Regions from separate parts of the Barnesiella sp. genome, predicted to be linked through region 1. Evidence: riboswitches for the same ligand, from Rfam matches in the RefSeq annotation. Region 1 holds a riboswitch; each other region holds the start of a gene.
The links. A riboswitch is a leader RNA that binds a small molecule or an ion and turns the genes downstream of it on or off. The one in region 1 is predicted to bind cobalamin.
Positions count from the first base shown of each region.

Region 2: linked by a shared signal. The riboswitch ahead of QVD32_RS10065 (leucine-rich repeat protein) and the one ahead of QVD32_RS00900 (uroporphyrinogen decarboxylase/cobalamine-independent methonine synthase family protein) in region 1 are both predicted to bind cobalamin.
Region 3: linked by a shared signal. The riboswitch ahead of QVD32_RS07450 (anaerobic ribonucleoside triphosphate reductase) and the one ahead of QVD32_RS00900 (uroporphyrinogen decarboxylase/cobalamine-independent methonine synthase family protein) in region 1 are both predicted to bind cobalamin.

Region 1 is NZ_JAIJHU010000002.1:68,397-75,663, reverse strand. Features, by position in the region: gene QVD32_RS00905 (alkaline phosphatase) at 1-1,091, shown strand, start outside; cobalamin riboswitch at 1,171-1,372, shown strand; gene QVD32_RS00900 (uroporphyrinogen decarboxylase/cobalamine-independent methonine synthase family protein) at 1,507-2,607, shown strand; gene QVD32_RS00895 (threonine/serine exporter family protein) at 2,870-3,646, shown strand; gene QVD32_RS00890 (threonine/serine exporter family protein) at 3,643-4,158, shown strand; gene QVD32_RS00885 (leucine-rich repeat protein) at 4,284-7,267, shown strand, end outside.
Region 2 is NZ_JAIJHU010000048.1:14,719-21,985, forward strand. Features, by position in the region: gene QVD32_RS10060 (DUF5074 domain-containing protein) at 1-1,438, opposite strand, end outside; gene QVD32_RS10065 (leucine-rich repeat protein) at 1,517-5,272, opposite strand; cobalamin riboswitch at 5,406-5,606, opposite strand; gene QVD32_RS10070 (cell surface protein) at 5,645-6,862, opposite strand; gene QVD32_RS10075 (YncE family protein) at 6,869-7,267, opposite strand, start outside.
Region 3 is NZ_JAIJHU010000029.1:30,456-37,722, reverse strand. Features, by position in the region: gene QVD32_RS07450 (anaerobic ribonucleoside triphosphate reductase) at 1-2,243, opposite strand, end outside; cobalamin riboswitch at 2,296-2,503, opposite strand; gene queA (tRNA preQ1(34) S-adenosylmethionine ribosyltransferase-isomerase QueA) at 3,335-4,384, opposite strand; gene truB (tRNA pseudouridine(55) synthase TruB) at 4,396-5,115, opposite strand; gene QVD32_RS07435 (undecaprenyl-diphosphate phosphatase) at 5,126-5,923, opposite strand; gene QVD32_RS07430 (DUF3098 domain-containing protein) at 5,950-6,216, opposite strand; gene QVD32_RS07425 (cell division protein FtsX) at 6,231-7,112, opposite strand.

The DNA.
Region 1 (7,267 bases):
CCAACAACAATACGATCGGTGTGGATGCAGACAGTCTACCTATATATAGTATAGCGGTGGCAGCACAAAAGAAAAACATACCTGTTGGAATTATTACCAGCGGAGAAATAGACGATGCCACTCCCGCCGCTTTTTTCGCTCACCAAATAAACCGTAATAACCGTTACGAAATAGGAGTCGATATGCTCGCCGCCGGATTTGATTTCTATGCAGGAGATAAATTTACACAACCGTCACCAGAAGGAAAAAAATCTCTATACGATATGATTCCAAAAGCCAACTATACATTGGCTCTCGGCATACAAGAATACAATCGCCAATCCCAGGTAGCCTCCAAAATGATTTTATTTCCCCAAAAAGACTTCCCTTACGCCATAGACCGTAAACCGGGAGATATTTGTTTAGCCGATCTCACCCGATGTGCAATAGACTTTCTGCAACAAAAAGGAAATGGTTTCTTTTTAATGATAGAGGGCTCCAAAATAGATTGGGCAGGACACTCCCGTGACGGAGCTACCAATTTCAGAGAAATAAAAGATTTGGAAGAATCGGTAAAATTGGCTTATGATTTTTATAGAAAGTATCCCGATGAAACCCTCATTATCGTTACAGCCGACCATGAAACCGGAGGCGTAGTATTAGGCAACGGAAATTACTCACTCAACCTGCAAGCACTCCAATATCAAACGATGAGTGGAATAGCGTTTACAAAAGAAATAGAAAATCTGCGTAAACAAAACACCGAAATTTCATGGGAAACCATACAAAAGGCCCTATCCCATGCCTTTGGCTTTTGGAGCAAGCTCGACTTATCCCCCGAACAAGAAGCACATCTTAAAAAAATTTACGAAGAAACTATACACAACCAACAAGGGGACTTAATAAAATCTCTATATGAAAACAATGAACCGATAGCCGAAGCCGCCAAAACGATTCTCAACGAAATAGCCGAAATCACATGGTCTTGCAGTTCTCACACAGCTGGTTATGTCCCGCTCTATGCGATCGGTTTAGGAGCAGAAAACTTTCAAGGGAAACTCGACAATACCGATGTACCCTTGCTAATAGCCCGAATTGCCGGCTACGAATAATACAAAGACTAAGAAAAGAAAGCCTATCTATATATAAGATTTTTTAGAAAAAACATTGTAAAATAAAATAAAGGAAATAACTTTGTCCCTTGTAATCGGTTTGCTTTTATCGCGTTCGATAAAGCAATGAAAAGGGAATCGGGTGTAAATCCCGGACAGACCCGCTGCTGTGTAGTTCGATAGATTTTAGACAAACAACTACAATGCCACTAATCCAATGAGATTGGGAAGGCGTCTAAAATAGAACAAGTCAGAAGACCTGCCGGTTACATAATAAAATTTATCTCTTCGCGGATTAGGAGATAAAACGAATACTTTTCCGATAGAAATTTTTTGCGAAAGCAAAAAAATACACCATGTTATAGAAACACGCTTTTCTATAACGTAGTTTATATATATGTAAAATGATGCAGTTATGAGAAGAATGATTCCTTACAGTGTGGATATAACTGGGAATTTTGTTTATTCACCGCAATTAATCGAAGCACGCAAACAAGTTCAAGAAGAACTTCTAAATGTAGCACAATTACTGGAAATCGAAAATAAAGAAATCCAACACATTGTCGACACATGCAAACAGATAGGTTTAAAATGCGTTACCGATGGGGATTATAGATCAAACGGATATACGGATTTTTTTCATCATCTTCAAAACATTTCCAAGCACGAAACAGAACCAAACGATACGTCAGAAGAAAATGATAAATCCGTTATATGCGGGAAAATAGACTTCGACAATCATTTTTTATCGACACCACCTGTCACAGAGCACTTTACCTATTTGACAGGAATTATTGGAGGCGACATGTATGCAAAAGCTCTACTACCGTCCCCAATGACTTTATTAGCTGAATTAATCCGTCCTGAGAACCGTCTTAATACAGGAAGATATTATCCCGACATCGAAGTGCTCTCCCATGATATTGCACAGACCTACCAAAAAGTAATTAGAGAATTTTACAATATGGGATGCCGATTCCTACAATTCAGCGACTATACTTGGAACTTAACAGGAGGCTGCGATATTCAACAAATATCCGAAGCAAATAATACCGACCTCGCATCTCTGTCTACCGTGCTTGCTCGTTTGACCGAACTCTGCTTAAACGACAAGCCCGACGATATGTGCATATCCTTACAATTCGACGAGAAATGGTGGAATACCCGAGATCGAGAAAAAATAGCAGAAATACTACTCTCTACGCAAGCGAATGCCATAGCTTTCGACTTCGGTAATAGGGAAAATGAAAATATAGACTTTTCTATCTTGAAACATTGTCAAAGCAAAGACGTTATATTAGGGCTTGTATCGACTTCAAGTAGCCAACCGATATCTACCAGCACTATCACTCATCATATCGAAAATGCTGCACGCCTTCTACCATTGGAGTCTCTTCATCTCAGTTGTCAAGGCAATTTCAGGAATTTATCGGGAAACAGTTCGATTTCAGAACAAGAAATGTGGAACAAAATAGCGACAATGAAAAATATTGCAAAAACCGTTTGGGGAGAATAAAACGGGCTTCCCGGTTTTTCTACCTTTATATATGCAAAAAGTCTACCCCCACGAATTTGCGATTGAATCGAAAATAGAGTATGGTTCGACATGAAAAACAAATATATTTGTTTTATCCTGCTCTTATCTTTCACTATCTTTGCACAGTATGCGAAAATAGGATGCGGTTCTGCATAGTCAAGTCGGAAATGCAATTTCCGCTTGCCTTTGCACTCACCTTTCACTATCTTTGCACGTCGAAAAACCAGTCAATACAACAAAGGTGAACAGTATACACGAAGAACTTAAAGCCGTATCGCAGTTCCTTTCGGAATATGCTACATGTCTCATGGCTTCGGGAGTACATACGTCGAGAATTGTACGCAATACAGCCCGTATAGCCGAATCTTTCGGTTTTGAAGCACACATGACCTTATTTCACAAAACAATCATAATGACTTTGCGGAATAAGGAAAATACCCATGTATACAGTATGGTAAACACAGCAAAAGCCGGCGCTATAAACTTCGAAATCAATTCCGATTTGAGCGCTCTCAGTTGGGAAGCCTATGATAACCATCTCCCTCTCGACCAGCTATGGGAAAAATATCATGCCATTACAAGCAAACCTCGATTAAATGCATGGCTGGTATGGGTATTAGTGGGATTCGCTAATGCATCTTTCTGCCGGTTATTCAGTGGAGACTGGATCGCCGTTGCAGCGGTTTTTGTTGCGACTCTTGTCGGATTTCGTCTCAAACAAGTATTAGGGAAACATCATATCAATCACTACTTTATATTTACAATATCGGCGTTTGTCGCTTCTTTAATAGCCTCGGTAACTATGTGGCAGCAATGGGGAAACACACCGGATATAGCTATCGGTGCTAGTGTACTCTATTTGATTCCCGGTGTTCCATTAATCAATGGGATTATCGACATTATCGAGGGGCATGTATTGGCAGGAACAGCACGACTCATCAATGCGTTTTTACTAATTATTTGTATTGCATTTGGAATGGCTATCACATTATTGATGATGGGAGGAAAACTATTATGACAGAATGGCAATTCATAGGTTCCGTCGCCGCCGATGCCATCGGTGCAGCCATAGCGGCAATCGGTTTTTCGGTTATATCCAATCCTCCTCGTCGAGTTATCCCGTGTACAGCCATACTCGCTGCTATCGGCCACAGCATACGATTCGTACTACTGCAATACGCCGGATTAGATTTAGCCTCTGCATCATTCATCGCAGCATTTTCTATCGGGCTTCTCAGCCATTTTTCTGCCTACAAGCTCTTCTGCCCGGCCACGGTACTCTACATACCGGCATTGTTACCGATGATACCGGGAATGTATGCCTATCGCACTGTATTTTCTCTTATCAAATTCCTTCAAAGCAGTAATAACGATAACGAAGCAATCCATTACCTTTTGGAGATTTTCAAAAACGGTATAACGACAGCCTCTGTTTTATTCGCATTAGCTGTCGGAGCAACTATACCTATATTCATTTTTTACAAACGAGCTTTCACGATGACGAGGGCCTCACGTCGAATCAAGAAATAAGCCGAAACATATTTTTTTTGTTATATTAATATCATACTTTATTAAAATAGTACTTTATTTATATAAGTACACGCCCGTATCTTTGTGGATAAATATTATTTATTAATTAAACCATGAAGACGGATATGAAAAAAACAATCCTCAGTACATTATGCTTCTTACTGGTTTCTTGCTTTATGTTTTTTGCTGATGCAGGAACCAGAATTGTCGTATTAGGCTCATCGACAGCAGCCGGAGCGGGCGTCTCCGACTCCAATAGAGCTTGGGTAAATCAGTATCGTACCTACCTGCAATCGATAGACCCTACCAACACGGTTACCAATCTGGCCAAAGGTGGTTATACCACATGTGCGATCATGCCGACCGGAACCGATCCCTACAACACGGGAAACCATATTCTCGAAGTCGATACAGAAAGAAATATTACCAAAGCGCTCAGCCTGTCGCCGAACGCTATCATTATCAACATGCCCACCAACGATGTATCGAACGGTATTCCTGTCGCTACGCAAATGAAACATTTCGCCACTATCATAGATTTGGCGAAAGCTGCTGGTGTAAAAGTTTGGATTACCACTTCACAGCCCCATAATTTCGGGGAAAAGTATGATGGTCCATACAGCGAAGAACATCAACCCGACATTTGGAAGCAAGCAGCAAGAGATCAATTCAAAGAACTGACAGACAGTATATTGAATAAATATGGCGAATACGCACTCGACTTCTACACTCCCATAGCGACCGAAGACGGATATAGCTTTATACGCCCCGAATACGATTCTGGTGACGGTGTGCATTTGAATGATGCCGCTCATGACATTTTATTTAATATCGTCAAAAATGCCAATATCCCCGAAATAGCAGGGAGTACCCCGGTAGAAATATCTACGACTCCCATCTATATTAACTTCGGTCCTGCCGAAGCCGGACTCGATAGCTGGAATAATGTTAACAACCAAGCCAGCGGATATAGAGTCGACATGCTGAATGATTCCACTGGAAACGCAACGACCGTTTCGATAGAAATTACTACCGGTTTTACCCATGCGGCCACCAACGGCAGTAACTCCACTATTTGGGACATGAACACAGCCATTTCGACAAGTAATTTCAGTTCCAATGGAGAAAATCCTGTTTTGACAATATCTGGCTTAAACCCGACTGCAACTTATTCTTTCCAAACTTTCGGTTCTCGGGCAGGCGATGGAAATAGAGAAACAACCTATACCTATGCGGGAGAAAATAGCGGAAGTGCGACCATCGATGCAGCTTCCAACACTTCGTCGGTCGCTACCGTAAAGGGCATAAAACCCACGGCACAAGGAGTCGTTGTATTGACTATCGGTAAAAGCAGTAACAACACTTCGGGATTTTCCTATATCAACGCCATGCGAATAGTCGCTGAAAAAGGAGAACCTCAACCCGATGTACCCGAAGGGGTTATCCGAGTAGACGTTGCCGGGACTCTATCCTCTCTGCTTCCTGCCACAACCGATACGATCACAACACTTATTTTACAAGGCGATTTAAATAGCTCGGACATAAAAACGATTCGAGAACTTCCTTCTTTGAAATATCTCGATATGCTGAATAGTAAAATCGTGTCGGGTGGCGAAGCTTATTTAAACGGAATGAAAACCGTCGAAAATGTTTTTCCCAAAGAAATGTTCCTAAGCAATACAGTCATCGAAACCGTTATCTTACCGAAAGAAGCTGTTGAAGTCGCCTATCACGCATTTTTCGGTTGCTCTACTCTGAAAAAAGTCGTTCTACCGGAAACTGTACGTCGATTCGGGAACGATGTTTTCAGCGGGTGTACAAACTTAGAAGAAATAAATATGCCGGCCATTGCCGAATCTTTGGGAACCGGTGTATTTTATAATTGTAAGAAACTAACCTCCATCAGCATTCCCGAGGGGATAACAATCCTCCCCGGAGGTACATTCTACGGCTGTTCCACTTTGGAAAGTGTTACCCTACCCAGCACCCTTGAAAAAATAGACGGAGATTGGATTTTCGCGAACTGTCATGTGTTGAAAGCTATTGCTTTCCCCAAAACCATTCAATCGATTTCACCGGGGACATTTTACGACTGCCGCTCTTTGTCGACAATCGAATGTAAATCGCTCACTCCACCGGTTACAGCTACTGGTAACGGCGACTCCCCTTTTACCGGAGCTTTCAAACCCGAAAACTGTACACTCAAAGTTCCTTTTACGTCGATCTCGGTTTATAAAGAATCTAGCATTTATGGGATCATGAACACAATCGTTCCTTTGGCGAATATCACAGCCGACAATGAGGAAGTTTCACCGGAGACTACCGATCTATTAGCGACAGCTAAAAAGATAACCATATCGGGGTCAACACCTGATGCTCTGGAAATACAAGCGTTATTTGCTTCGAACGAAAAAGTCACATCTATCGATATGACCGGAGTTATCGAATATTTCGAAGTCCCCGTTGCAGCAAATCCCAACTGCTTGGTCTATGCACCGGCTTCTGCCCAAGTCGAAAATAACAACGTAGTTATTAATGGAACCGCTAAAAAAATCGTGTTGACCGATGCAATGCCTTTCGAAGCCCCCACTGCATTTCATGCCGATGCCATCAGTTATACCCGCACGATCGAAGAAAGTCTGACGACAAATGCACAAGAGACAACCGGCTGGCGAGGGATTGTTTTACCCTTCGATGTTTCGACAATCCAAGCTCGAAATAAAGCGGGAGAACAAATAGAACTCAGTGCTTATAATGCAGAAGGTGAATACGATACTTCCAAGAATCCGTTTTGGCTCAGAGAACTTACAACCGAAGGTTTTGCAGCCACGCAAACATTCTCTGCCAATACTCCGTATATCATTTGTTTCCCGAATTCTTCCGAGTTAGACGAACACATCAACATCATCGGAGACGTTACATTCAGTGCTTCTAATGCCGAGATTACAACAACTCCGGCATTTAATGCCGTCGAAGGAAAAGATTTCGACATGATAGCAACTTTGCAAACCGTATCGGCTACCGAGGGAATATATGCAATCAATAATACCGGAAGTTCATTTGTTAACAACAGCCGCAATATCGCTCCTTTTGAATGTTATGTTATATG
Region 2 (7,267 bases), on a different contig from region 1:
AAGTAAAAAACGATGCATTCAATTCATCGGTATCTATATTATAGCGTACGACTTTATTTTTACTTTCATCGGCAAAATAAAGCAGGTTAGATTTATATGCTGCGCATAAACTCCCGGCATTCCATGCTCCCCATGTATCGGTGACCCGACAACCGGAGGGTAACGACCGAGTCCAAGTTTCGAACGAAACCGGATTTATCCTAACCAACGCATTTCCATCGGCAGCCCAAATATTTCCGTCTCGCCCCAACACAAGTGTCGCGATAGACGGAAGTTCGATAGTAGTTTGTAAGGTGTGGTTTTCGGCATCGATCACCAATACGCCCTCCGATTGCTTCGCAGCAAAGACATATTTACCGGCTCGGACCATAGAACCTATCTGACCCGAATAAAGACCTTCGTCATTCGAGGTCCCTTCTATCACATCGCCGACCTTCATGTTTTCAATATCGAAAACAAAAATTCCCGATGAACTTCCTATATATCCCGTCTTCTCATCTACACCCAAAAAGGAACGGCCGTCACCGCCGCCTATTTGATCAAAAGCCGCTATCTTTTCCAACGACAAGGCATCGGCCACGACCAGTCGCCCCCCTGTCGATTCTTCTTCGGTCGACTTCGCCTGTTTGGAAATCAAAAAGAATTTTTCACCGTAAATCGTTCCGAATTGCGTTGTGACACCCAACTTCTCATCGGGATTCTCCCGACGGAATATCCGGTACACCATTCGGCCATCATTCGTCAGGAAATTAATGGTTCCATTATCCCAGCCATACCAATCTTCATTGACAAAAAATATCCCTTGCGAATAATCGACAGCTTCCTGTATATATGGCTCTACCGCTACGGCATTAGCATAATCCGGTGTATCGCTACCGGGTTTATCGTAATAAAATATATAGGTATATCGATTTTGTATCGGCATTTTATTGATTTCGGTCTCAGCCTCGTTTCCGCTTTCGCTTCGGGCCAAACAATGCCATACTCCATCTTCCGAGACCGAAGGAGAATTCCAATGGTCCTCTTTGTCGACACACTCCCATTTCTTGAAATTATTCGGAGTCGCTGTAAATTGTCCCGTAGCATTATACTTAGGATAGGTCGTATCGCCGCCGACAACCAATGCAACGGTATTCTCCCCATTCAGGTCGAAACCCAATCCATCGACCGTGTAACCACCTTGTCGGCGCATCAGAGAAAACAAACGAGGATCCGTTTTCACCACATCGTTCAACATTTCCACGATTGTAGTTTCCTCCTCCCCTTTATAGCCCCACGCCAACGCTCCGGGCGTTTTCCCGTCGTTCCAAGCGATGACTAACATGGCTTCGACATTCCCTTCTCCTATCCAATAATTTATATCCGAAAAGGAAACGGCACGAACCGACATAGACCAACTGCCGAAAAAAGCTAAAAAAAGAAGTAAATATTTTCTCATCTTTCTATTTTTTTGGGAAGATGTCCCGGAGCCGAAACTCCGGGGACATCTTCGTTTTACTATTTCACAATCATAGACTTATCGCCTACAATCTTCTGGTTTTACATAAACTTTCGAAACTTCGATCGAACCGTCCTCATATACAGTTTTCACAATATTGATACCTTCCACGGGGCAAGGCAAAAGTTTCCCGTCCACCGAATAATATTCACGCAAACGCACCTCCTTTTCGACAGCCAGGTCATCGATACCGGTAGCCGTCGTTACCTTGAACAATATGCTAAACTGTTTATCCGACGTTGTCAATACCAAGTAGTAATAAGGATCGTTCGGCAAATCTTCTCCTTCACGAATTACGGTCACTTCGTTACCGGAGTACGACACGGTCAACTCCTGATCTTCGACAGGGAATCCGCTACGTATCAACATGGCCGAAACACTATCGGTATTAACGACAGTCCGATTAAACTCTATCACGAAAGTTTTCGTATCGGGTTTCACGTCTAACGCTTCCTCGCCATCGAAACTCATTGACGGAGTAGTCGATACTATTTCCAATTCATCTAACCACGGCATGATTACGAAATCCTTCCAATAGGTGGTCTGGGCATAGAATTGACAAGTTTGGGCAGGGACATAAATCCGGCAGGTTGTCGGCACTTTGGTAAATGTATTGGAACTTGCACCGGTCGGCGGTGTATTGTTAATATAGATACGTTCCAAAGAAGAACAACCATTAAACGTATAAGTGGAAACCGAAGCTATTTTGCCATTGGCAACTACTTTCTTTAACTTAGCATCATTGCGAAACAAACTCGATCCCAACGTAGTTATCCCTGTTCCCAAAACAGCTTCTGTCAAACTGGAACAGCCATAGAATGCCGAAGCTCCCAAAGAGGTTACTTTATCAGAAAGATTTACCGAAGTAAGACTTGTACAACCGTAAAATGCATTCGTCCCGATAGAAGTTATCGATTCGGTAACCGGCAATGATTTCAAGCCCTTACAATTATAAAAAGCAGAATTGCCGATAGAAGTCACTTTTTCCGAAAGTTCTACATTAACCAGATTCGTACAGCCGTGGAACATATAATTCGGCACAGAAGTAACGCCACCCCCTATTTTTGCAGATTCCAATCCCGTACAACTTTGGAACACATAAGTTCCCAGTTTAGTAACCCGATCGGGAATAGCTACCGATGTTAATTTCGTACAGCTTTTGAAAGCATAATCTTTTATCTCGGTAATGCTTGCTGTCAGCGGCAACTCGGTAAAGGCCGTACTTTGGAAAGCATATTTGCCGATCCCAGTAATATTCTCCGGCAGAACTACCGACGTCAAAGCGGAACAGCTGCTAAACATATAATCGGGAATAGAGCTTATACCTGTACCCAAAGTCGCCGATGTCAACTTCGTGCATTTCTCAAAGGCATAACTACCGATCGAAGTTACACTATTCGGAATAACAAGCGACTCTATCGCAGAGCAACCCGAAAACACATAATTACCGAGCGAAGTAATCTTATCGTTCAAAGGAATATCGACCAACGATGAACAACCTTTAAATGCGCTCGCCCCGATTTCGGTTACCGACGGACAAGATATCTGCGTTAACGCAGAACATGTATTAAACGTAAATTCACTTATTTTCGTCACACCTGTCCCGATAGTCACTGTTTCCAACGACTTGCAACCGCTAAATGCATAGCTGCCCAATTCGGTCACGCTATTGGGAATATTCAACGTTTGAACCGATACACCATAGAAAGCCCTGCTGCCGATCGACTGCAAGCCATCGTTAAAAGTTATGGCCGTTAAAGGATTATTATAAAAAGCCCAATCACCTATCGTTCTCACCGTAGCAGGCAAAACAAGAGAAGAAATTTTCGCACTGGCAAACGCACGTTCTCCAATAGTTTCGAGAGCACTTCCGAATGTTACGGATTCCAATTTCTCACAATCGCTGAAAGCATAATTACCGATAGCGGTCAAACTATTTCCCAACGAAACGGTGGCCAAAGAAGCACACTTGTTAAAGGCATAGTTACCAAGAGTACTCACACCGTCGGGTAATACGACCGATTTCACAGCAGTCTCGGCAAAAGCATAATCGCCGATTGTTTTCAAAGAAGAAGATGAACGCTCCTGTGTACCCAAAGTCACTGTCGCCAAAGCACTGCAACCGTAAAAAGCATAATTGCCGAGCGTTTCGACCCCATTCGGTATCGCAATTTCAGTCAAAGCGGAACAGCCGTTAAAAGCGGCTTCGCCAATAGCCGAAACATTTCCTAACCCGACAGCATTCAAAGCAGAACAACCGGCAAATGTACGAGTACCCACCGAGGATACCGTAACCGGCAATTCCACCGATTGCAAAGCCGAACAGCCATAAAAAGCCGAATCGCCCAATAAAGTCAAAGAGTTCCCCAAAGCAGCCGAAGCCAACTTCGTACAACCCTTGAAAGCCAAAGCCCCTATCGATTCCATACCTGCCGGCATACTTACACCGGTCAAAGCGATACAATTCTCGAAGGCCGAGCGACCTATGCTCTCCAATCCTTCACCCAAAGAGAGGGTTGCCAAAAGAGGACAATCGCCGAAAACCTCATTACCGATCGAAACCGTTTGCGCAGGCAACTCCACAGATGTCAAACGGCTGCATCCGTAAAATGCCCCTTCGCCGATTGTTTTCAAAGTCGAAGGAAAAATAACCGAAGTCAATTTAGCACACCCCATAAAAGCCATATCGTCGATACCGACTACCGTGTAAGATTCTCCCTCTATCAGGATAGTTTGGGGGATCGTCAAAATCCCCGAAAAAGAGGCATACGAATCGTCATACACCACGAGGGCAGTTCCCGGTTCCTCTCCCGGGGCGGTTACTACCGATTTATCGCCGACAACGAGCGTAACCGTATCGGTAGAAATCGTATCAAGCATGTTGCTCACCACACAATAATAACGCCCGGCATCGGAAGTTTCCGCCGAAACGATCGAATAAGACGACGCTTCGGCATCTTGTATGGCTACTTCGTCTTTGTACCATTGGAAATACAAACTATCGCCTTTGAACTCAGGAGCAAAAGTTACCGATTCTCCCGGAGAAACCGTCAAATCTTCGGGTTGAACTTTCACAGAAGGAGCTGTCGGCCCGTTTTTAGGAGCCGGCGCAAGAGGTTTCCACGATTGAGGCGACATGTTTACCGAAAAATTCCAACCGTCCCAACAACCGTCAGTCAATTTACGGCCCGTAATTCCAGTCCCGGAGTATCCCCAGGGATCGCTATCGCTCGATTTCAGCCAATAAGACCAATACCCTTGATACCAGCCCGATTGCCAATAGTCCTCGGGATCGGTACAGGTCCAACCGTCATATCCATACGACGAAGAAAAGATTATCCCGTTCTCATCAGGGGAAAGTGTTACTCCGTCCTTAGTAATAGAAAAATCGCCACTCTTGTTAACATCGTACCCAAAACCCGATACAGTGCTACCATACGCCGTTCCTGTTTCGGTCATAATGAAAAAACGAGGGTCGGAAGCAGCGATTGCACGCGCCATCGTTTCGCCGGTAGCTTCACCGTCCCAACGAAATCCCCAAACCAACGCCGAGGTTTCACTCTCGGCATTCCATTGTACGACGAACGCAGCGCGATTGGCCCCTTCGCCAGACCAGTTTTCGATCATGTCCATCGTGAAAGTTCCATCGACAATCGCCCTCGGCGATACCATCTGCGGCTTTGCCGTAGGGTGCGGACGACCTTGCACAAGGACTTGTGCAGGTAATTGTAAAACCGCAAACAGCAATACCATCAAAGCATAAATCTTTCTCATCTTTGTTAAACTTTTAAGTATTAAATAAATAGTTCTTTCTCATTCAATACTTGCAAGATACACCACTTATATGCTTCCAAAACTTTCCCGAACTTCCCGGCGTTTTTTTGTCACAGCTCATACCTCGCAAGCTTTTCGGACAATACACACGGCAGGTCTTCTGACTTACTCCGGTAACCGATGCCTTCCCAATCGTCATAATCAGTGGCTTTCAGTATTCTCGGGACCTTTTTGTGGAGCTTACAGCAGCGGGACTGTTCGGGACTTACACCCGATTCCCTTTTAATCGGCGGACCTTTTTCAAGTAGCCGAACCTGTGTGCACTATATTTTTTTAGTTATTTTCCTCTCGTTTCTTTCTATTTTTTCATAGTCATTCTTCTATATGTAAATCGGTAACACCCATTACTTCGGTCGAACATTCGCCCAACCAACCGTTGAATTGGTTCACTCCCGTATAAATTTTTATGAAATCGACACCCGGTAAATCGACCGGATTACCTTCGCTATCCACCGCCCAATCGATTTTAAAATTGGACTTTTCGCTACTGTTGGGGTGATTATCCGCATAACCCCAATCGTATGCGTAAAGGACATAATAACTCCCGTTTCCACTCTCGTCGATAGCGTTATCGGCAAGCCTGCTCCCTTTGAAAGTTATCGAACTTTCCGAAATCCATTGTGGATAATACGGTTGCTTATGGAAAGTGAGTTGCGATATATATCCTGTATTTCCATAATTGTCGGTCCACCGGACATACGTAGAATCCGTGATATTCGGATTGGAACAAGTCACCGACTCCTTGTTTTCATCGGGTCGATAGTAGGTTATCTCATAATTCTTCAAAGTCTCTTTTTTATAATATTCGCTACCGGCCAACTCGTACCATTCATCATCGGGAACGCCATTCCCGTTCGTATCGACCGAGACCATCACTATCCCGGGTTCGCTACTACCTCCCAACGGGGCATCGGGACGAGGATTGTCATTGGCATAAAATGCGTTACCCAATATTTTGAAATCGTATTCTCCCGGCCGATTGACAATCGTATGGTCGAAACCGACGACAATATATCCGCCGTAGCCTCCCAACGTGACCATCGTACGGGCGTCGTATGCCAAACAATCTTCGACTTTCTGCCGCATAGATTCTTCGGTATCTCCCTCGGTATATCTCGGAAGCTCATTGACAAACTGTCCCGGTGCAGGGCGATATTCATAAACCTTAGTTATGTAAGGGCTATAAGCTACCTCTTCTTTGCGAACGACAATACGCATAAGATGGGTTATGGGATTAGCCGCATCATAAATCTGGAATCGCAACCGATACGTTCCCGTTTCACTTGCTACAAACGTATAATCGCGTGTCGTCGCCACAATCGAATCGGTGACAGATACCGAATCGGACTCGTAAGAAAGAGCCCATTCGTATCGTTCTCCGGTAAAACCCGGGTGTAACGTCAAGCCCTTCATGCGTTCCACTACATACGTATCGTCAAGCCCTAATGTAATCATAGAAGGATTATCGGACTGACAAGAGGCTATCAGCAAAATCAAAGCCATCGACAAAACATACCACACTTTCTTCATATCGGTTTATTTATTTTTATACAAAAAAGCCATGTGCGCCGGAATATCCCCGGTACGAACGCTCCATTTTCTTATCCCGTCCCGTCCATAACAATGCAGATTTCCGCTCGACACGTAATTCTTGGCATCCGTTACATAAACGTCTCCGGTCTCGGGATTTACTTTCAATCCATAAGGGATTTCTATATCGGTTTCCGTACCGTCCTTAATAAAACTATTTGAAATCAATTCCCCGGTACGAACATCGATAATACCGTAAGTAACATTATTTTCTTGCGAAATATTACTCCACTCCACGCTATACAGATAAAGCGAATCGCCGCAAATATCCATCTCGCTGCAAGAGACATTCAAAGTATCTCTCACCTCCATGCGGTTTGTACGCTTATCTTTTTCCAGAACGAA
Region 3 (7,267 bases), on a different contig from region 1:
ACACCTCGGTAACCGCACGAACGACAGGTATCTACCGGGTGATTGATCGACCCGTAACCGATTCCTTCGTCGTGCATCACTTTCACGATTTTGAGAATGACAGAGACATTCTTTTTCGCTTCGCCGTCGAGCTCGACATAGGTAATGTGCCCACCTTTCGTGATAGCATGAAAAGGGGCTTCTTTCTTGATTTTCTCTACAATACCCACCGGTTCTTTCACATCGATATGGAACGAATTTACGTAGTAGTCCCGATCGGTCACGCCCGGAATAACACCGTAACGTTTGCGATCCATACGAGTGAAACGTCCCGAAAGCCCTTCGGCCGGAGTAGCCAGAACCGAGTAATTGAGATTGTAGCGGGTCTTGTACTCCTCGACAACATTGTTCATCACCCGTATGGCATCATAGAGCGTGTTCCATGCCTCTTGGTTATGAGCATGGCCTTCGCCGTAAATAGCACACATCGCATTGTGCCCGCCGATGAACCCGATACCCAATGTCCCGCTATCGATGACATCGCCCACCTCGTCGTTGGGTTGTAACTTACCACCACCTTTCCAAACGTCGTTGCCCATCATAAACGGGAACTGACGGGCAAGCGCTTTGCGCTGGTATTCATAACGCTCGTAGAGTTGCTCGGCAATCATCGATGCCACACTGCGCACTTTCTCCAAAAATAGAATACGGGCTTCCCGACGAATAGCATGCTTGTCGCCGTCGGGATGCAACTCCTCAGCCTCCCGCCGGGCCTCTATTGCCAACCGGGGCATATTCATCGAAGTAAAGGAGAGATTGCCCCGTCCCCACGAACTTTTAATGCCGTGTAAATTCTCGAAGACCCTCGTACGGCATCCCATCGTCGCCACTTCGTAACGGAAACGGTCGGGATCATCGGCTTTCCAAAGGTCGTTTTTGTTGTATTCGGTATCTAAAAAGAGAAAGTTGGGGAAGAGCGAAGTAGAAGTCGTGCGACAGGCTTCGAGCAACAGGTCGAAATTAGGCGCCTTGAATTTGATTTTTCCCGCCATCGCTCCCTCGAAATCGGCCATCGCGGCATCGTAATCCTCATCGGTGTAAGAGACACCGTCTTTTACCTTAAATATCTGTATGGGGAATACCGGGACTTCACCGCTACCGAGTCCCTCGACAGTCGCCGAAAGCAACTCCCGCATGACCATACGGCCTTCGGCCGAAGTGTCCGTCCCATAATTTATCGAACTGAACACCACTTGATTACCTCCACGAGAGTGCATGGTATTGAGATTGTGAACCAACCCCTCCATAGCTTGATGCGTATCTTTACGAGTCATTTCGTAACTTTGTCGCCAAGCGGTATCGAGTTCGGCAACAGAAACGTTCACCCCTATCTCTTTCAAACGCTCGCCCAAAGCGGCTTTCTGTTCTTCGGTCATATCGATCGAAACAACTCCTTCCTGAAACAAATCTTTCAACGCCGGCATATCTTCCATTCCGTGCAAACGACAAATAAAGCCCACCCCGTTTTCGAGATGCTTGCGGAAACTCTTCAATACGCCCGGCGCCATAAAATGGTCGAAAGCCGGAATAGATTGCCCGCCGTGTTGCTCATTTTGGTTGGTCTGAAAAACGATGGTGGCCAACGTGGCATAACTCTGTATGGACTGCGGCGTACGCACCGTACCGTTCTTGGTATGGAATCCCCGGTTGAAGATGTCCTCCAAATCATATTGTACGCAAGTGGTCGTCTTGGTGGGATAGTAATCGAGGTCGTGAATGTGTATGTCGCCTTCCCGGTGTTCCCGTCCATAACGAACCCCGACCAAATATTTATAGGCATAATCTTTCGTGACCTCCGAGGCGAATGTCATCATTTGCCCTGCCGGTGTATGAGACGACATATTAGCATTGCTCAGGTTTACGTCGTTCTTCTCGACCGCCACGATACCGTCCATCACCTGCTTCATCGATGTGCGCTTTTCACGTTCTTTGGTACGCCACTCCCGATAAATGATAAATTTCTTCGCTACCGAGGGATTGCGCATCATCAATTTGCGCTCTACCAAATCCTGAATCTCTTCTACCGAGATATTCTCCCTATCGATGGCAGCGGCAACCTCGGCCGTAACTTGTTTAATAGAGGTCTCGTCGTCGTTCATACCGTCGGCACGATAAGCCTTAGCGATAGCCCGCTCGATTTTCTCAATCGAGAAGTTCTCTTTGGATCCATCACGTTTCGTAATGGTAATACATGCATAGTCCATGCTGATTGTTATTAAAGATTCGATACTGCGAACGCCTCCTCGAACGTTCATTTGCTTCTCTCCCACTTCGGCAGGTCTTCTGACTTTTCCCAATCCGAAAACGCCTTCCCGATATTCAGAAACAGATTCTTTATCAGTGGCCTGTGTCAACGGACTTTTGCAGGAATTACAGCAGCGGGACTGTCCGGGATTCTCACCCGATTCCCTTTTTATCGATTGTGCCTCACAGCGACAACCGAACCGAAATGCGAGTGTAAAGGTACATAAATTCTTTCCAAGAAAACAACAAATCTACACACAAAAGTTTCCTGTTTTGGAAAACTTTTAGGATTATTTTATCAAGAAAGTTTCCCAAAACGGGGAATTATTGCCCATCAATATAGCACTTTTATTTTTTCTGAAACTACTCGAAAAGATAGTATTTTCATAGAGCCTCTCAACTTTACTTTTCGGTTTTCTTACTATTACAAGCGAGGTCGATAATCAGTGAGAATATCGGCTCAGTAGGAAATCTAAGGGAATTGCCCTTTTGCACAAAAAAAAATGCCAAACCATAAAGTGAAAAGCCCGCCCTTCTCCCCCTGCGTTTTGCCATGTAAAATATAGGCAAAGTGGCACGTAGTGACAGAGGGAGTAATACTACAAAAATACTATATGCCATCTTTCCAACCCCCTCGCCTTAGAAACTATCGTTTCTTCGGTGTCTCCTATATGGCTAACATAGTACCCCGTAATGCTACGGGACACGGCAGGGGAGGGGAAATTGCAGCCCAATCCGTTCCCCTTGCTGCGTTTTTTCAACCCCTCCGTCCTTCGGACACCTCCCCTATATTTTGCTGTGCAAAACACAGAGGAGGAGTACACTTTGTATAGAAATTTAAACAAGAATCAACTTTTCACCGAAAAGTCCGAATTGTGTTTGTCAACAAAAGACTCATCGCTAAAATCCATATCTACCCCACGGATTTTCGGCTGAACCGTAAAAGGCGGTTCAGTAGATACTGTCGGAATCTAAGGATCGTTCATCGAAAACAAAAGGAGGAATACGTAGAAAACGCTATTCCTCCCTGTTATAAAGAGTACAATTGATTTTACAAAATGAGCATGGCGTCACCGTAAGCCCCGAAACGATAACCTTCTTTCAATGCCGATTCGTATGCCTCCAAAACGATGTCATAACCACCGAACGCAGCTACCATCATAAGCATAGTGGAAAGGGGCATGTGAAAGTTCGTCACTAAATTGGTTGCCACCGTAAAATCGTAAGGAGGGAAAATAAACTTATTAGTCCAACCGTCATACGTTTTCATGTGTCCCCCCGTACTTACTGCACTTTCTATCCCTCGCATCACCGATGTACCCACGGCACACACTTTACGACCTTCGTCCTTAGCATGGTTCACGAGTTCCACCAATTCGGGAGTCACTCTCATCTGCTCGGAATCCATCTTGTGTTTCGTGAGATCCTCGACATCGATTTCACGAAAATTACCCAAGCCAGAATGAAGGGTGAGGAACCCGTAATCGATTCCTTTAATTTCCATTCGTTTCAACAGCTCACGGCTGAAATGCAGACCGGCGGCCGGAGTGACAACAGCTCCTTCGTTACGAGCAAAAATATTCTGATACCGATCGGCATCCATCTCTTCTACCGGACGGGCGATATAGGAGGGCAACGGCATTTCTCCCAGCTTGTAAAGAGCCTCCTTAAACTCATCGTGGGAACCGTCGTAAAGGAATCGTAACGTGCGCCCTCGCGAAGTCGTATTGTCGATTACTTCGGCCACCATAGAATCGTCGTCGCCGAAATAGAGTTTATTTCCGATACGAATCTTACGAGCCGGCTCTACCAAAACGTCCCACAACCGATTCTCTTCGTTCAATTCCCGTAACAGAAAAACCTCTATCTTAGCTCCTGTTTTTTCCTTATTGCCGTAAAGACGAGCCGGAAAAACTTTGGTGTCGTTAAACACGAACACGTCTTTCTCGTCGAAATACTCGATAATTTCCTTAAAAATGCGATGTTCTATTTTCCCCGTCTTCCGGTCGATTACCATCAACCGGGATTCATCACGGTTTTTAGCCGGATATTGAGCGATTTGCTCTTCGGGTAGTTTAAATTTAAATTGGGACAGTTTCATATCTTTAATTATTATTCTTTTTTCTCTTCTTCCAAAACGGGTTCCACGTCTATATGGTCTATCATGTCGGCGACCTGTTCGACCGAAAGGCAATCGGCAAGAGTCACGTCGCCCACTCGTGTACGGATCAATCCCACAAGGTGGGCTCCACTACCGAGCGCCTCTCCGATGTCACGAGCCAAAGCCCGAATATAAGTTCCCTTGCTGCACACGACCCTGATTTTGATTTCGGGCAATTCGCAAGAAAGCAGCTCTATTTCGTCAATAACCAATTCTTTGGGCTTCAAATCGACCGCCTGCCCTTTACGGGCCATATCGTACGCTCGGCGGCCATCGACTTTACAAGCCGAATAAGAGGGCGGTATCTGCATAATCGAACCGACAAATCGAGGTAAAGTTCGCTCTACACTTTCACGGGTGATATGTTCATGGGGATAAACGCCATCTATCTCTGTTTCCAAATCGAACGACGGTGTCGTCGCTCCCAGACGCAAAGTCGCTATATACTCTTTGGTCTGATATTGAAATTCTTCTATCCGTTTCGTCGCCCGTCCCGTGCATATAATCATCACGCCCGTAGCCAACGGATCGAGAGTTCCCGCATGCCCCACCTTCAATTTTTTTTGTTTGATACGGCGGAGTATACGCAACCGTATGCGCTTGACCACATCGAACGAAGTCCAATGAAGCGGTTTGTCGATATATATGATTTCGCCTTCGTTAAAGTCCATATCGGCGATATTAGTGAACAAGCGAATAAATTATAGCACAAGCTCCCATCGCCACACAATAGATAGCAAAATACACTAATTTGCCATTATTGACTAAACGGAGCATCCACTTACACGCCAAACACCCCGACACGAATGCGGCAAGAAATCCGATAATCATCACCGGTATGGACAATCCCGACTCCGCAGGAGAAAACCCTCCTTTCATCAAATCAAGAAGAGCCTCGCCCAAAATAGGAATAATCACCATAAGAAACGAGAATCGGGCCACCTGTTCTTTTTTGTTTCCCAGCATGAGTCCGGTCGCAATAGTCGTACCGGAACGCGAAAGTCCGGGTAAAACGGCTACCGCCTGCGAGAGACCGATGATGAATGCATCTCGATAAGATATATCTTCTTTCACCCGAGGCCGGGCATAATAGGCGAATGTCAACAACGCCGCAGTTACCAGCAACATGATGCCGACTAATAACAAACCGTTGCCAAAAAACGATTCTACATAGTCTTTCAGGAACAGCCCTACGATACCTACCGGTATCATGGACAAAGCTATTTTTGCCAGATATTTCGTTTCGCTATTCCACGTAAAACGGAAAAGTCCACGAAACAAAATCTCCACTTCCTTCCATAGCACAACAATCGTACTACATACTGTCGCCGTATGCACCAACACGGCAAAAGTGAGGTTTTCTTCACCTTGTATACCGAACAATGCATTCGCGATTTCGAGGTGTCCGCTGCTACTTACCGGCAGATATTCGGTGAGCCCTTGTACGAGGCCCAATATAAGAGACTCTAACCAAGTCATAATGTGATACAATAAAATTAACGATATTATTTCGAATTACGCATGATCGCATAGACCATGAAAACGAAACCTGCAAAAGCTATACCGGGCGCCAACACGATACGACGGAAACTAAATATATCGGGGTTATAGGCCTCCGGTGTAGTACCGGGCCCCAGCATAAGCAGGAAACCGACGACGATCACAACGAACGCCACAGCTATAAGTATAATATTAGTCTTGCCGAGGGCAAACTCCGTTTTCTTTTGCTCTCCCGGAACAACGGACTCAGATTTCATTTTCTTAGATTCCATACATAAAAGTTTTTTCAAATATAATACAGGTCATCTCTATCCATACGAATATAACGATTAACAGCCCAATAAGCCGAAACCGCCGTTAAGATAATCCCTAAAATCAAAACCGACAAAAAGACCAATACCATCATGGGAACAGACAGCAGGGTCGTGAAGTTCTCCATCTCGGACATCAGATAATATATGCAACCCGAAAGCAACAACATAGCTATTACCGATGCAACGATACCGTTAATCACATTGGAAACGATAAAGGGCCGACGAATGAATGCCGGTGTAGCCCCCACCAGTTTCATCGTGTGGATAAGAAAACGCTTGGAGTAAGCTCCTAATCGAATCGTATTGCTTATCAACGCAAACGAAATGAGCATGAGAACTATCGCCAATGCCAATAACACCAGTCCTATACGACTCATATTGTCATTGACCGACTGGATAAGGTCTTTCTGATAAAGAATATCGCTGACGATCACTTGCCCCCGGAGATTTTTTTCAATGACGGCCAAACTGTCGGTATTGGCATAATCGGCTTTCAATTTAACCTCAATAGACGATTGAAGCGGATTGACTCCCAACACGTCCTCGGGATTTTCTCCCAACTCGATCATCACCTCTTTCAAGGCATCTTCCTTCGATATATACTGCGCCGCCTTCACATATTTGGAACGTTCGAGCATTCTTTGCAGTTGATGCACCTGACGCTCGCCGGCCGATTCGTTCAAGACAATGGAGAAACCTATGTTTTCTTTGACATGACGGGATAGATTAGTCGCTAAAAATCCCATCAAAACCATAATCCCCAAGATAAAAAGAACCAATGAAACGCTCAATGTCGAAGTCATTCGGGCATTCAGAAAAGAAATCCGTTTGCTGAAAGAAGCCTTATTGTTCATATCTCTCTTTTTTACCAAATCGATGCACCTTTTTATGAGGGAAAGAACCTCTGTTAATAACTATTTCGACATCATTATCCCCTCTCTTTTTTTCATATCGGAAAGCAAAAGGATAGTTTTAGCCCAAATTTTATGCAAAATAAAGTCTATATCGT